DNA from 3 places in the Kitasatospora sp. NPDC034035 genome. Region 1 is predicted to be linked to each of the others. Evidence: riboswitches for the same ligand, from Rfam matches in the RefSeq annotation. Region 1 holds a riboswitch; each other region holds the start of a gene.
What was found. A riboswitch is a leader RNA that binds a small molecule or an ion and turns the genes downstream of it on or off. The one in region 1 is predicted to bind cobalamin.
Positions count from the first base shown of each region.

Region 2: another riboswitch for cobalamin. It lies ahead of ACZ52J_RS10760 (ribonucleoside-diphosphate reductase subunit alpha); the one in region 1 lies ahead of ACZ52J_RS22395 (cobalamin biosynthesis protein).
Region 3: another riboswitch for cobalamin. It lies ahead of nicT (Nickel transporter NicT); the one in region 1 lies ahead of ACZ52J_RS22395 (cobalamin biosynthesis protein).

Region 1 is NZ_JBVISA010000015.1:142,138-146,098, reverse strand. It holds gene ACZ52J_RS22405 (alpha/beta hydrolase family protein) at 1-796, opposite strand, end outside; gene ACZ52J_RS22400 (helix-turn-helix domain-containing protein) at 922-1,605, opposite strand; cobalamin riboswitch at 1,803-1,934, shown strand; gene ACZ52J_RS22395 (cobalamin biosynthesis protein) at 2,088-3,074, shown strand; gene ACZ52J_RS22390 (cobyric acid synthase) at 3,071-3,961, shown strand, end outside.
Region 2 is NZ_JBVISA010000006.1:98,996-102,956, reverse strand. It holds gene ACZ52J_RS10770 (glycoside hydrolase family 26 protein) at 1-596, shown strand, start outside; gene ACZ52J_RS10765 (GH12 family glycosyl hydrolase domain-containing protein) at 692-2,029, shown strand; cobalamin riboswitch at 2,112-2,237, shown strand; gene ACZ52J_RS10760 (ribonucleoside-diphosphate reductase subunit alpha) at 2,429-3,961, shown strand, end outside.
Region 3 is NZ_JBVISA010000005.1:152,545-156,505, reverse strand. It holds gene ACZ52J_RS09345 (M24 family metallopeptidase) at 1-670, opposite strand, end outside; gene ACZ52J_RS09340 (cupin domain-containing protein) at 773-1,006, opposite strand; gene nicT (Nickel transporter NicT) at 1,134-2,261, opposite strand; cobalamin riboswitch at 2,294-2,507, opposite strand; gene ACZ52J_RS09330 (ArsR/SmtB family transcription factor) at 2,590-2,973, shown strand; gene ACZ52J_RS09325 (hypothetical protein) at 3,029-3,961, shown strand, end outside.

The DNA of each region.
Region 1 (3,961 bases):
CCGGCGAGTCGAGGATCAGGCCGCTGACGGCGTACGCCCAGGCGGAGCGGGCCGCCGTCTGCAGGACCATCGTGGCGCCGACCGACCAGCCGTAGAGGATCACCCGACCCGCGCCGTGGGCGAGCGCCAGCCGTACCGCCGCCTCGACGTCACGCCACTCGGTCTCGCCGAAGTGGCTGTACCCGTCCGGGGAGGCCGGGGCGCCCTCGTCGCCGCGGTAGGTGACGGCGAGGGCGGGCAGGCCGAGACGGTCGAGGACGGGCAGGACCGGAAGGGTCTGCTGGCGGTCGGCCTCGGGGCCGTGGACGAGGATCACCCACGTGCCGCGCTTGCCGTCGAGGTACCAGGCGGGGAGGGCGCCGAGTTCGCCGTCGACCGCGGTCTCGGTGTAGGCGAGGCCGAGCGCCCGGGTGGGGTCGCCGACGTGGACGCGCGGGGTGAAGCGGACCTCGGCGCTGGGGACGAGGGTGCCCCGGTCGGCGCGGACCAGCCGACGGGTGACGCCCTCCTCGTCGCTGTGCAGGACCTCCTCGACGACCGCGTGGCCGCCGTCGTCCCACTCGACCGCCCAGCGGCCGGGACGCAGGCTCTCGGGGCTGCGGCTGAAGGTGATCCGCCCGACGCCGAGGCCGCGGACCAGGACCGGCCCGGACTCCTGCACGGCCGTGACCGGGCGGACCATCCGCTCGGAGGCCCGGCGGCCGATCACCAGGACGACGGCCCCGGCTCCGACGGCGGCGGCCGCCACGACGGCGGCGGTTCCCCAGCGCATATCGATCCCCGCTCTGTTGGTCACGGACCGGACGGTGTTCGTGCACCAGTCCACCGGCGCCCCGGCCGCCCGGCCACCGGGCTGGGCCGTCCGGGTCACTCGGCGCGGGGTCGGGGCGCGGGGACGGGGTCCGGCGTCGGGGCGCGGGGTCAGTCCGTGGCGGCGTCGAGGAGGTGCCAGAAGCGGGGGGTGAGGGAGTCGGTGGTGGGGGGTGGGGCGGCGCGGGTGGTGGCGCCCCAGTGGGTGGGGACGTGGTGTTCCTGGTGGAGGACGGTGAGAGCGGCGGCGAGGGTGTCGGCGGGGGCCGGGACGATGCGGGCGAGGGCACGGAGGTGGGGTTGCCAGCGGCCCGCGACGCACTGGCGGAGGAGCTGGCCGAGGGCCTCCCGGCGGCCGGTGGCCTCCACGAGCTCGGGCAGGGTCAGGTCGAGGACCTCGGCGAGGGCGCGGGTCTGTTCCTCGTCGCCGTCCCATTGGCCGGTCAGTTCGGCCTGCCGGTAGGTGGCGAGGACGGTGCCGGTGCGGTCGGCGACGGCGGCCTGGCCGAGTTCACGGGCGACGCGGTGGTCGCGCAGCCGTACCGGGCGGGTGTCCATCAGCTGGGCGGCGGGGCACCAGAGGGCGCGGGCGAGGGCGATGAACTCCGGTTCGCTGGGGCGCAGCTCGCCGGCCTCCCAGGCGAGGACGTGGGCGGGCAGCAGCCGGACGCCGTGCGCGGCCATGCCCTCCGCGACCTGCTCGGGGGTCAGGCCGAGGCCGGCCCGGTGGGCGCGGGCGGCCGCGGGGGAGAACGGCACCGGAGGCGGGACAGTGGGGGTCTTTCTGCGACGCATGCCACCGAACGGTAGGCGCGGACCGCGGTGCGCCCCAGCGACCGAACCCACGAAGCGGCCGGTCCGGGGGCGGTGCTCCGCTGGGCGATCCCACAGCGCGTCGGGGCGGTGCCCGGTGTGACCAACCCCTCCGTGACCTCGGTTGACTCCCGGTTCGGCCGCGTGATGGGATCCTGGGGCCAATCGGAGGCATGGAGAGGAAGCCGGTGCGAGTCCGGCGCGGTCCCGCCACTGTCACCGGGGAGCACGCTCGGAATGATCGCCACGGCGGGCCGTCAGAAGCCGCTGGAAGGCCCCGGGGGTGTGTCCGACCCGGAAGCCAGGAGACTCTCGCCCCCGCTACGTCGATCCAGGGCGCGGACCCTGAGTGAGGACACGCACGCGATGCAGGCTGCCCCGCCCCACCGGACTCCGAGCGGCCTTCCGCCGAGCTGTCTCCCGATGAGTTGTCTTCCGATCAGCCCCCTTCCGGCGTTCGTCCTGTGACCGTCCGTCCTGCGACCGGACGCCCCCTGGCCCGCGCCGCCACGTTCGCACTGGGCGCCGTCGCGGGCTACGCCGCCGACGCCCGCTTCGCCGACCCGCGCCGGGGCCACCCGGTGGCCGTCTTCGGCAGCGCGGCGACCCGGCTGGAGCGGCGCCTGTGGCGCGACGACCGTACGGCCGGGGCCGGGTACACGGCGCTGTGCGTGGGCGCGGTCGCGGCGGGCGCGCTCGCCCTGGACCGTACGGTGGGCCGGCGCCCGCTGAGCCGGGCGGCGCTGGCGGCGGCCGCGACCTGGACGGTCCTCGGCGGCACCTCGCTCACCCGGGAGGCCCGCGCCATCGGCCGCTCGCTGAAGGACGGCGACCTGCGGGCCGCGCGGGAGCGGCTGCCGCACCTGTGCGGGCGGGATCCGAGCGCGCTGGACGGGCAGCAGATCGCCCGCGCGGTGGTCGAGTCGGTGGCCGAGAACACCGCCGACGCCGTGGTGAACGCGCTGGCCTGGGGTGCCCTGGCGGGCACGCCCGGGCTGCTGGCGTTCCGTGCGGTGAACACCCTGGACGCCATGGTGGGACACCGTTCGCCGCGCTACGCCCGGTTCGGCTGGGCCTCGGCCCGGCTGGACGACGTGGCGGGCTGGCCGGGCGCCCGGCTGACCGCACTGCTGACGGTGGCCGCCGCCCCGCAGCCCCGGACGGCCTGGCGGGTCTGGCGGCGCGACGGCTCCTCGCACCCGAGCCCGAACGCGGGCCAGGCGGAGTCGGCGTTCGCCGGGGCGGTGGGCGTGCGGCTGGGCGGCACACTGCGGTACGGCGAGCGCGTGGAGCACCGTCCGGTGCTGGGCGCGGAGCTGCGGCCGGTGACGGCGGACGACATCGAGCGGGCCTGCGCGCTCTCCCGGCGGGTGGGCGCGCTGGCACTGGGTACGACGGTCGCGGGGCATCTCGTGATCAGGGCGTTCGGTAAGAGGAGGGGTGGGGCATGAGCAACGCGCTGCTGGTCGCCGGGACGACCTCGGACGCGGGCAAGAGCGTGGTGACGGCCGGCATCTGCCGCTGGCTGGCCCGCCAGGGTGTGCGGGTCGCGCCGTACAAGGCCCAGAACATGTCGTTGAACTCCTTCGTCACCGCCGACGGCGCCGAGATCGGGCGGGCCCAGGCGATGCAGGCGCAGGCCGCCCGGGTGGAGCCGGAGGCGGCGATGAACCCGGTGCTGCTGAAGCCCGGCGCGGACGGCCGCAGCCAGGTGGTGCTGCTGGGCAGGCCGGTCGCCGAGGTGGGTGCGCTGGACTACCGCGAGCGCAAGCCCGTCCTGCTGGAGCGCGCCCTGGAGTGCCTGGCCGACCTGCGCCGCCGCTACGACGTGGTCGTCTGCGAGGGCGCCGGCTCGCCCGCCGAGATCAACCTGCGCGACCGCGACATCGCCAACATGGGCCTGGCCACGGCCGCCGGGCTGCCGGTGGTGGTGGTCGGGGACATCGACCGCGGCGGCGTGTTCGCGGCGATGTACGGGACGCTGGCGCTGCTGTCGGCGGAGGACCAGCGGCACGTGGCCGGCTGGTTCGTCAACAAGTTCCGCGGCGACGCGCGGCTGCTGGCGCCCGGGCTGGAGATGCTGCACGAGCTGACCGGCCGTCCGGTGCTGGGCACCCTGCCGATGCTGCCCGGACTGTGGCTGGACGCCGAGGACTCGCTGGACCTGTCGACGGTGGTGGACCGGGTCGACGGGCGCGGGCCGCTCGGGGCGGACGTGCTGCGGGTGGCCGTGGTGCGCTTCCCCCGGCTGTCCAACTTCACCGACCTGGACGCGCTGGCGCAGGAGCCGGGCGTGCTGGTGCGCTGGGCCACCAGACCCGAGGAGCTGGCCGACGCC
Region 2 (3,961 bases), on a different contig from region 1:
AGGCCGGCGCCACCCGGGTCACCTGGGTGTGGAGCCCCAACGTCGACTACGAGAACGCCACCAGCCTGAACACGCTCTACCCCGGCGACGACTACGTCGACTGGGTCGGCCTGTCCGGCTACTACGGCACCACCGGCGTCGAGAAGTACAAGTCGTTCGACCAGATCTTCCAGCCGACCATCGAGCAGATCCGGGCGTTCAGCCACAAGCCCGTGGTGATCACCGAGACCGGGGCCACCGACACCTCGGGGCTGAAGGCACAGTGGATCACCGAGATGTTCTCGCAGCTCGCCCAGCACCCCGACATCATCGGCGTGATCTGGTACGAGGCGAGGAAGGAGGTCGACTGGCGGGTAGCCGCGTCCCCCGCCGCCGCCCAGGCGTTCGCCGCCGGGGTCTCCGCGCCGCGCTACAACACGCCCTGGACCGTCCACTCCGAGCCGGCCCTGACCGTCACGGCGCCGGCCCCGGCACCCGCCCCTTCCCCCGACGCGCCGGCCTCCCCCAGCCCGTCGGCCACCACCCAGAAGCCTCCGGTCAAGAAGCCGACCTCGCCCGCGACCAAGCCCCGGTCGAGTTCCACGCCCGCCGGGTGAGCACGACCCCGCCCCGGCCCGCGTACCGGCCTACGACACCACCGCCCCGGCCCGCGCACCGGCCGCAGACACCGCAGCAGGGAGGCGAGAGCCCCATGACCCACCCCGTCGTGCCCGGAACCGGGCGCCGCGGCCTGCGCCCGTGGTGGTGGCTCGCGCCGACCATCGCGATCGTGCTGGCCCTGTGCGCGGTGCTGATCCCGCACGACTCGCGGGACCCGCAGGCGCCCGTCCGGGCGACCACGGCCGTCACCCCGCTGCCGGCCGCGACCGCCGGCGAGATCTGCTCCACCGGGCAGAACCGCTACCCGTCCCAGGCCGTCGACTCCGGCCGCTACCTGATCAACCCGAACGAGTGGAACGCCACCGGCGGCCTCTGCATCAGCAGCAGCGGCGCCGGCACCGACTTCCGGGTGACCCGCAGCGGGATCAGCCCCGCCAGCCTCACGGACCCGGACCGCGGCCCCGGCGCCTACCCGCACATCAGCACCCAGCTCCAGCCCGGCACCGGCCCGCTGCCCATCCCGGTGGACAACCTGCGGTACGCGACCAGCAGTTGGCAGACCACCCAGGTCGACGGCGGCGTCTACAACGTCTCGTACGACGTCTGGTACAGCAACAGCCGGACCAGCTGCTCCTTCACCGAGAGCGCCGAGCTGATGATCTGGCTGCGCGGCAACGGCAAGACCCCGTTCGGCCAGCGGACCGGCGACCTACAGGTCGGCGGCACCTCCTACCGCGTGTACGAGGCCCCGAAGAAGAGCAGCCACACCCTGATCACCTACGAGATGGCCACCGGCACGACCTCCGTCACCGACCTGGACCTGCGGGCCTTCACCCGCGACGCCATCCAGCGCGGCTACGTCCCGGCCGGCTCCTACCTGTGCGCCGTCCAGGCCGGGTTCGAGATCTGGGACGGCGGCGCCGGCCTCGGCAGCGACTCCTTCTCGTTCCAGGCCGCCGCCGGACAGCCGAGCGGCGCGATCACCTCGGCCCTGCCCGGTCTCTGTCTGGACAGCCGGGTGGCGGGCGATCCGGCCGCGGTCGGCGCCGGCACCTGCGACGGCTCGCCGGCCCAGACCTGGACGATGGGGGACAACGGCTCGATCGGGCAGAACGGGCGCTGCGTCGAGGACCCGGGCCTCGGTTTCCCCGTCCTCACCGGCTGCACCTCGCGGCCCGACCAGCGCTGGCGGGTGACCCCCACGGGACAGCTCGCCAACCAGGACACGGGGCGCTGCGTCGAGAATCCGGGTGCTGCCGGGAGTGCGGGTCCGAGCGCTGCCGCCAGTGCCGGTCCGAGCGCCTCCTCGAGCGGGACTGCGAGCGCCTCCGCGGGCGCCTCTGCGAGCGCCTCCGCGGGCGGGACCACCCAGGTGCGGATGCGCCCGTGCGATGCCCGTACGGGCCAGGGATGGCACCCTCCAGCCTGAGCAGATTATCGCACGATGAGTCGAACAGTCGTGCCCCGCGACACTACATGTGGGGCTGCATCGGACTCGCGCCACTAGATGTATGCTCATCCCTGCTGTCGATGCAGGGGAACCCGGTGGGAATCCGGGACTGCCCCGCAGCGGTGAGCGAGCGGCTCCAAGAGCCCTGCCCGCGAGTCCGATGACCTGCCGACAGCGTGCGCCACGGCCCTCCCGCAGAGGCCGCGCCAGCACCAGCAGTACCTTCCGGGCCTCGCGGGCGGGCCGGGGATGCCACCGTCGCACGGACGCCGCTTGCGCCCGCGCGCGTGCTCCCCTGCCCCGATCGCCCGGTACTCCGATCACCGCCGACGATCGCCGCCAGGAGAGAGCGCCTTGACCACCGCTGCCTCAGCCACCCTGCCCGCCCAGGGCTCCGGTACCGCCTTCACCGACCCGAAGGTCTCCGACCCCGGCGGCGCCCTGCTGCGGCTGCTCACCGACCGCAGCGTCGACCTCACCGAGGTCGACCCCGGCCATGTCGCCGCCGCCGCGCTGCGCGGCCGCCACGCCGGCTCGGACTTCGCCGAGCTGCGCGGGCTGGCCGTGGACGCCGCCGCGTCGATGATCGCCGAGGACCCCCAGTACTCGAAGCTCGCCGCCCGCCTGCTCGCCCTGGAGATCGTCGACGAGGCGAACAGCCAGGGCTCCACGTCCTTCTCCGCCTCGATCACCGTCGGCCACGCCGAGGGCCTGATCGGCGACACCACCGCGGAGTTCGTCGCCAAGCACGCCGCCGCCCTGGACGCGCTGATCGACACCAAGGGCGACGACCGCTTCGAGTACTTCGGCCTGCGCACCGTGCAGTCCCGCTACCTGCTGCGCCACCCGATCACCCGCAAGGTGATCGAGACCCCGCAGCACTTCCTGCTCCGCGTCGCCTGTGGCCTGGCGGTCGGCGACAACGAGCAGTCCGTGCGCGAAGTCGCCGAGCTGTACGGCCTGATGAGCCGCCTGGAGTACCTGACCTCCTCGCCGACGCTCTTCAACTCCGGCACCCGCCACCCGCAGATGTCGAGCTGCTACCTGCTCGACTCCCCGCTGGACAACCTGGACTCGATCTACAACCGCTACGCGCAGATCGCCCGCCTGTCCAAGCACGCCGGCGGCATCGGCCTGTCCTACTCGCGCATCCGCTCGCGCGGCAGCCTGATCCGCGGCACCAACGGCAAGTCCAACGGCATCGTGCCGTTCCTGCGCACCCTCGACTCCTCCGTCGCCGCCGTCAACCAGGGCGGCCGTCGCAAGGGCGCCGCCTGCGTCTACCTGGAGACCTGGCACGCCGACATCGAGGAGTTCCTCGAGCTGCGCGACAACACCGGCGAAGAGGCCCGCCGCACCCACAACCTCAACCTGGCGCACTGGATCCCGGACGAGTTCATGCGCCGGGTCAACGCCAACGCGGACTGGTCGCTGTTCTCCCCGGCCGACGTGCCCGAGCTGGTCGACCTGTGGGGCGCCGACTTCGACGAGGCCTACCGCAAGGCCGAGCTGGCCGGCAAGGCCGTGCGCACCATCCCCGCGCAGACCCTGTACGCCCGCATGATGCGCACCCTCGCGCAGACCGGCAACGGCTGGATGACCTTCAAGGACGCCTCCAACCGCGCCGCCAACCAGACCGCGCTGCCGGGCCGCACGGTGCACTCCTCCAACCTGTGCACCGAGATCCTGGAGGTCACGGACGACTCCGAGACCGCCGTCTGCAACCTCGGCTCGGTCAACCTCGGCGCCCACGTGGCCCCCGGGGCGTCCGCCGACGACCTGCTGGGCGCCATGGACTGGGAGCGGCTCGACGCCACCGTGCGCACCGCCGTCACCTTCCTCGACCGCGTCGTGGACATCAACTTCTACCCGACCACCGAGGCCGGCACCTCCAACTCCCGCTGGCGGCCC
Region 3 (3,961 bases), on a different contig from region 1:
TCACGACGGTCAGGAAGTCACCCTCCTCCACCCGGCGGTCGGTCGGCTGGTGGGCGGCCTGGCCGGAGTGGCTGCCGGTGCCGACCGACACCGGGAAGGCGGCCCGGTCCGCGCCGTGGTCGATCATCCGGCGCTCCAGCTCCATCGCCAGGTGCCGCTCGGTGCGGCCGACCAGGATCGACTCCAGCAGCTCGCCGAGCGCCTGGTCGGCGATCTCGGCGGCGATCCGCAGATCGGCGATCTCGTGCTCGTCCTTGACCACCCGCAGCCGCTCGACCACCTGCCCCAGGTCGACCAACCGGGCCCGCTCGGCCAGGCCCGCCACCGCCCGGTGGCGGCTGACGGTCAGGTCGTGCTCCTCCACCGCCAGAGCCGCCACCCCGAAGCTCGCCGCGGCGGCCGCGGCGGCCAGCGCGGTGTCCGCCCCGGCCGCCACTGGCAGCTGGGGGACGTCCGGGGCGATCAGGTGCTCCCCGGAGTCGTCCGGCGGCAGGTCGTCCGGCAGCGCGAGCAACACCCGCTCCCTGGTCAGCAGCAAGGTCGCTCCACAGGGCGCGCAGCCCGTCAGATACCGCACGTTCGCCGCCCGGGTGATCAGCGCCGCATCGGCCCCGGCCGCACTGCAGTGCTCCCTCACCCGCTCCCGCCGACCCGCGTACGCATCCGCCATGCGTCGAGCCTACGAACCCCCGGGCCGAACCGCCCGCCGAGCACTCCCGACGGAACCCCGGGACACCTCGGGCAGGCGCCGTTCGGCGCGCGACGACAGGGGTCAGCGCGGCGGCCGGGCGGAGACCACCATGGTCAGCGCCGGCATCCGCCGCCCCGGGTTGCGGCAGACGTGCGGGTAGGAGGCGCCGAAGAAGACCGTGCTGCCGACCGGCACCGGGTGTCCGCGCTCGTCGTGCACCAGGGCCGGCTCGCCCTCGTCGACCCGGATGATCTCCACCGTTCCGGCCGGGTGCTGCTCGCGGCCGCATGAGTGACGCTCATGGCGCTGCCGCATGAGCTGTCCTCATGGGGCGGCCGCATGAGCCGTCCTCATGGCCCGACCTCATGAGTCGAGCTCATGGCGCTGCCGCATGAGCGCGGCTCATGCCCCGGCCCCATGAGCCACTCTCATGCCCTCCGGCTCACGACCCCTCGGGTGCCCAGCGCTTCTCGACCCGGGCGAGCTTCCAGTACCCGATCGCCACCGCCCAGACCACCACGAACAGCCCGGCGATCGCGTAGCCGACGTTGTCCAGCGAGATGTCCGCGATCCAGCCGGTCACCGGGTCGGTCAGGTCGAGCTTCTCGTGCAGCACGCCGATCAGTTCGATGGTGCCGATGATGAAGGCCACCGCGATCGACAGCCCAGTGATGGTCAGGTTGTAGTACACCTTGCGAACCGGGTTGGCGAAGGCCCACTGGTACGCGAAGTTCATGAACGTCCCGTCCAGGGTGTCGAACAGGCTCATCCCGGCCGCGAACAGCAGCGGCAGGCAGACGATCGCGTACCAGGGCAGCCCGGAGGCCGCGCCCGAGCCCGCCATCACCATCAGGGTGACCTCGGTCGCGGTGTCGAAGCCCAGGCCCAGCACCATGCCGACCGGGAACATCTGCCCGGGCCGGGTGATCGAGCGGGTCGCCCGGTTCAGCACCCGGGCCATGAAGCCGCGCGAGTCGAGGTGCGCCTCCAGCTCCGCCTCGTCGTACTGCCCGGCCCGCATCGCCCGGAACACCTTGATGATGCCGAGCAGCGCCGCCAGGTTGAGCGCGCCGATCAGGTAGAGGAACACGCCGGAGGTGGTCGTCCCGATCATGCCGAGCCACTTGTGGGTGGCCGAGTCGTCGTCCATCAGCGTGCTCGCCAGCTGCGCGCCGCCCGCCACCAGGGCGGACATGAGGACCACCATCGAGGAGTGCCCGAGGGCGAACCAGAAGCCCACCGAGACCGGCCGCTTGCCGTCCGCCATGAGCTTGCGGGTGGTGTTGTCGATCACCGCGATGTGGTCGGCGTCGAAGGCGTGCCGCATGCCGAGGGTGTACGCGGTGATACCCAGGCCCACCCCGAAGACCTGGGTACCGACCGCGTACCGTTCGGGTGCGACCAGGAAGATGAGCGTCCCGAAGGCCACCACGTGCATGGCCAGGATCACCCCCATCAGCCCGGCCGTACGGACGGTGTCCTCGCGCTTCCACCGGAAGGTGGGCAGCACGGACGGGACCGTTCTCACGCCCGCTTTCACGTCTGCGGCGGCGGTTTCGGGCAGGGTCATCTTCGGATCACGCTCCAGCACCTCGTGGAATCACTTCGTGAGATGCCGTGGCCGGTCTCCTGGCTTACGGGACGTCCGTACCCGCCTTCCCAGGTGCGCGAGGCACCCAGTGGCGTCGTGGGTACGGACGACACTCCTCCGGGGACGGAGGAGTGACCCGATCACAGTGGCGAGGGCCGCTCCGGAATCCGGACCCCTGAGGGTCCGTCACCGGTCTTCCCGAGCACCACGGCGGGCAACACCGTAGGGGCCACGCCCCGACCCATGCAAGGCTGCGCACCTGCGCAGGTGTCCAGGATCACAGCACGCCGCCTGCAAGAATGTCCGCATGCATCTCGTACCGGCCGACCGCGCGGGCCACCGCACCATCGACGGACACCGGGTCTGCGAGGCCATCGCCGCGATCGGCGACGCCGCGCACGTCCGGTCCTGGTCCGAGCGGTTCTCCCTGCTCGCCGACCCCGGACGGCTCGCCCTGCTGCTCGCCCTCCACCGGGCCGGCCCGCTCGCCGTCACCGATCTCGCGGTCGCCACCGGCATGCGCGACACCGCCGTGTCCCAGGCCCTGCGGCTGCTCCGCACGGCCGGCGTGGTCACCGGCGACAAGGACGGACGTGTGGTGCGCTACCGGCTCGTGGACGAGGACATGCGCCCCCTCCTCGACGCGTGCGCCGCCGCCGAGCATCACGAGCCCACCGCAGCGGCGGGCTGACCGACACTCGGGAAACAGCACCCGGCGCGCCACCCCGGATGAGTACGATCATGGTGTGCCGTCCCACCCCCACGTCTGGCCCGCCGACCGCTGGAACACCCGACCGGTCAAGGCCCGCGTGCTGGCGGTCGCCCGCACCCTCACCTCGGCCACCCGGGTCCTGGACGTCCTCACCCTGCTGAACCCCGACGGCATCGCCCGGTACTTCACCGTCAACCCCGGCTCCGCCTTCGCCGACCGCGCCCTCGACGAGTACCTGCACGGCCTGCCCGGCTTCACCGTGCTGGACTGGGAGGACGCCGTCCGGCACCGCTTCGACCTGGCCGTCGCCTGCGCCGTCCACTCCTCCATGCACCGCCTGGACGCCCGGCTCGTCGTCCTCCCCCACGGCGCCGGCTACAACCGCCTGGTGACCGAGTCCACCGGCGACACGGTCAGCGCCGCCGGCCTGTCCCGCAACGAACTCACCCACCGCGGGCGGGTGTTCGTGGACGTCCTCGGCCTCTCCCACCCCGAGCAACTGGACCGCCTGCGGGACTCCTGCCCCGAGGCACTGGACGTCGCCCACGTGGTCGGCGACCCGTGCTTCGACCGGATGCTGCACAGCCGACGCTCCCGCGACACCTACCGCGCCGCACTCGGCGCCGTCGACGGCCGACGGCTCGTCGTCGTCAACTCCACCTGGAGCGAGCACTCGTTATTCGGCCGCCGCCCCGACCTGCCCCAGCGCCTGGTCCGCCGGCTGCCCGCCGACGAGTACACCGTGGCCGTCGTCCTGCACCCCAACATCTGGAGTCGGCACGACCCGGAGTCCCTGCTCGACGCCGCCCGCCGGATGGGCCTGCGCCTGATCCCGCCGCACCAGGGCTGGCAGGCCGCCCTGGTCGCCGCCGACGTCTTGATCGGCGACCACGGCTCGGTCTCCTTCTACGGCGCCGCCCTGGAACGCCCCACCATGCTCGTCGCCACCGGCGCCGCCGAGCTCGAC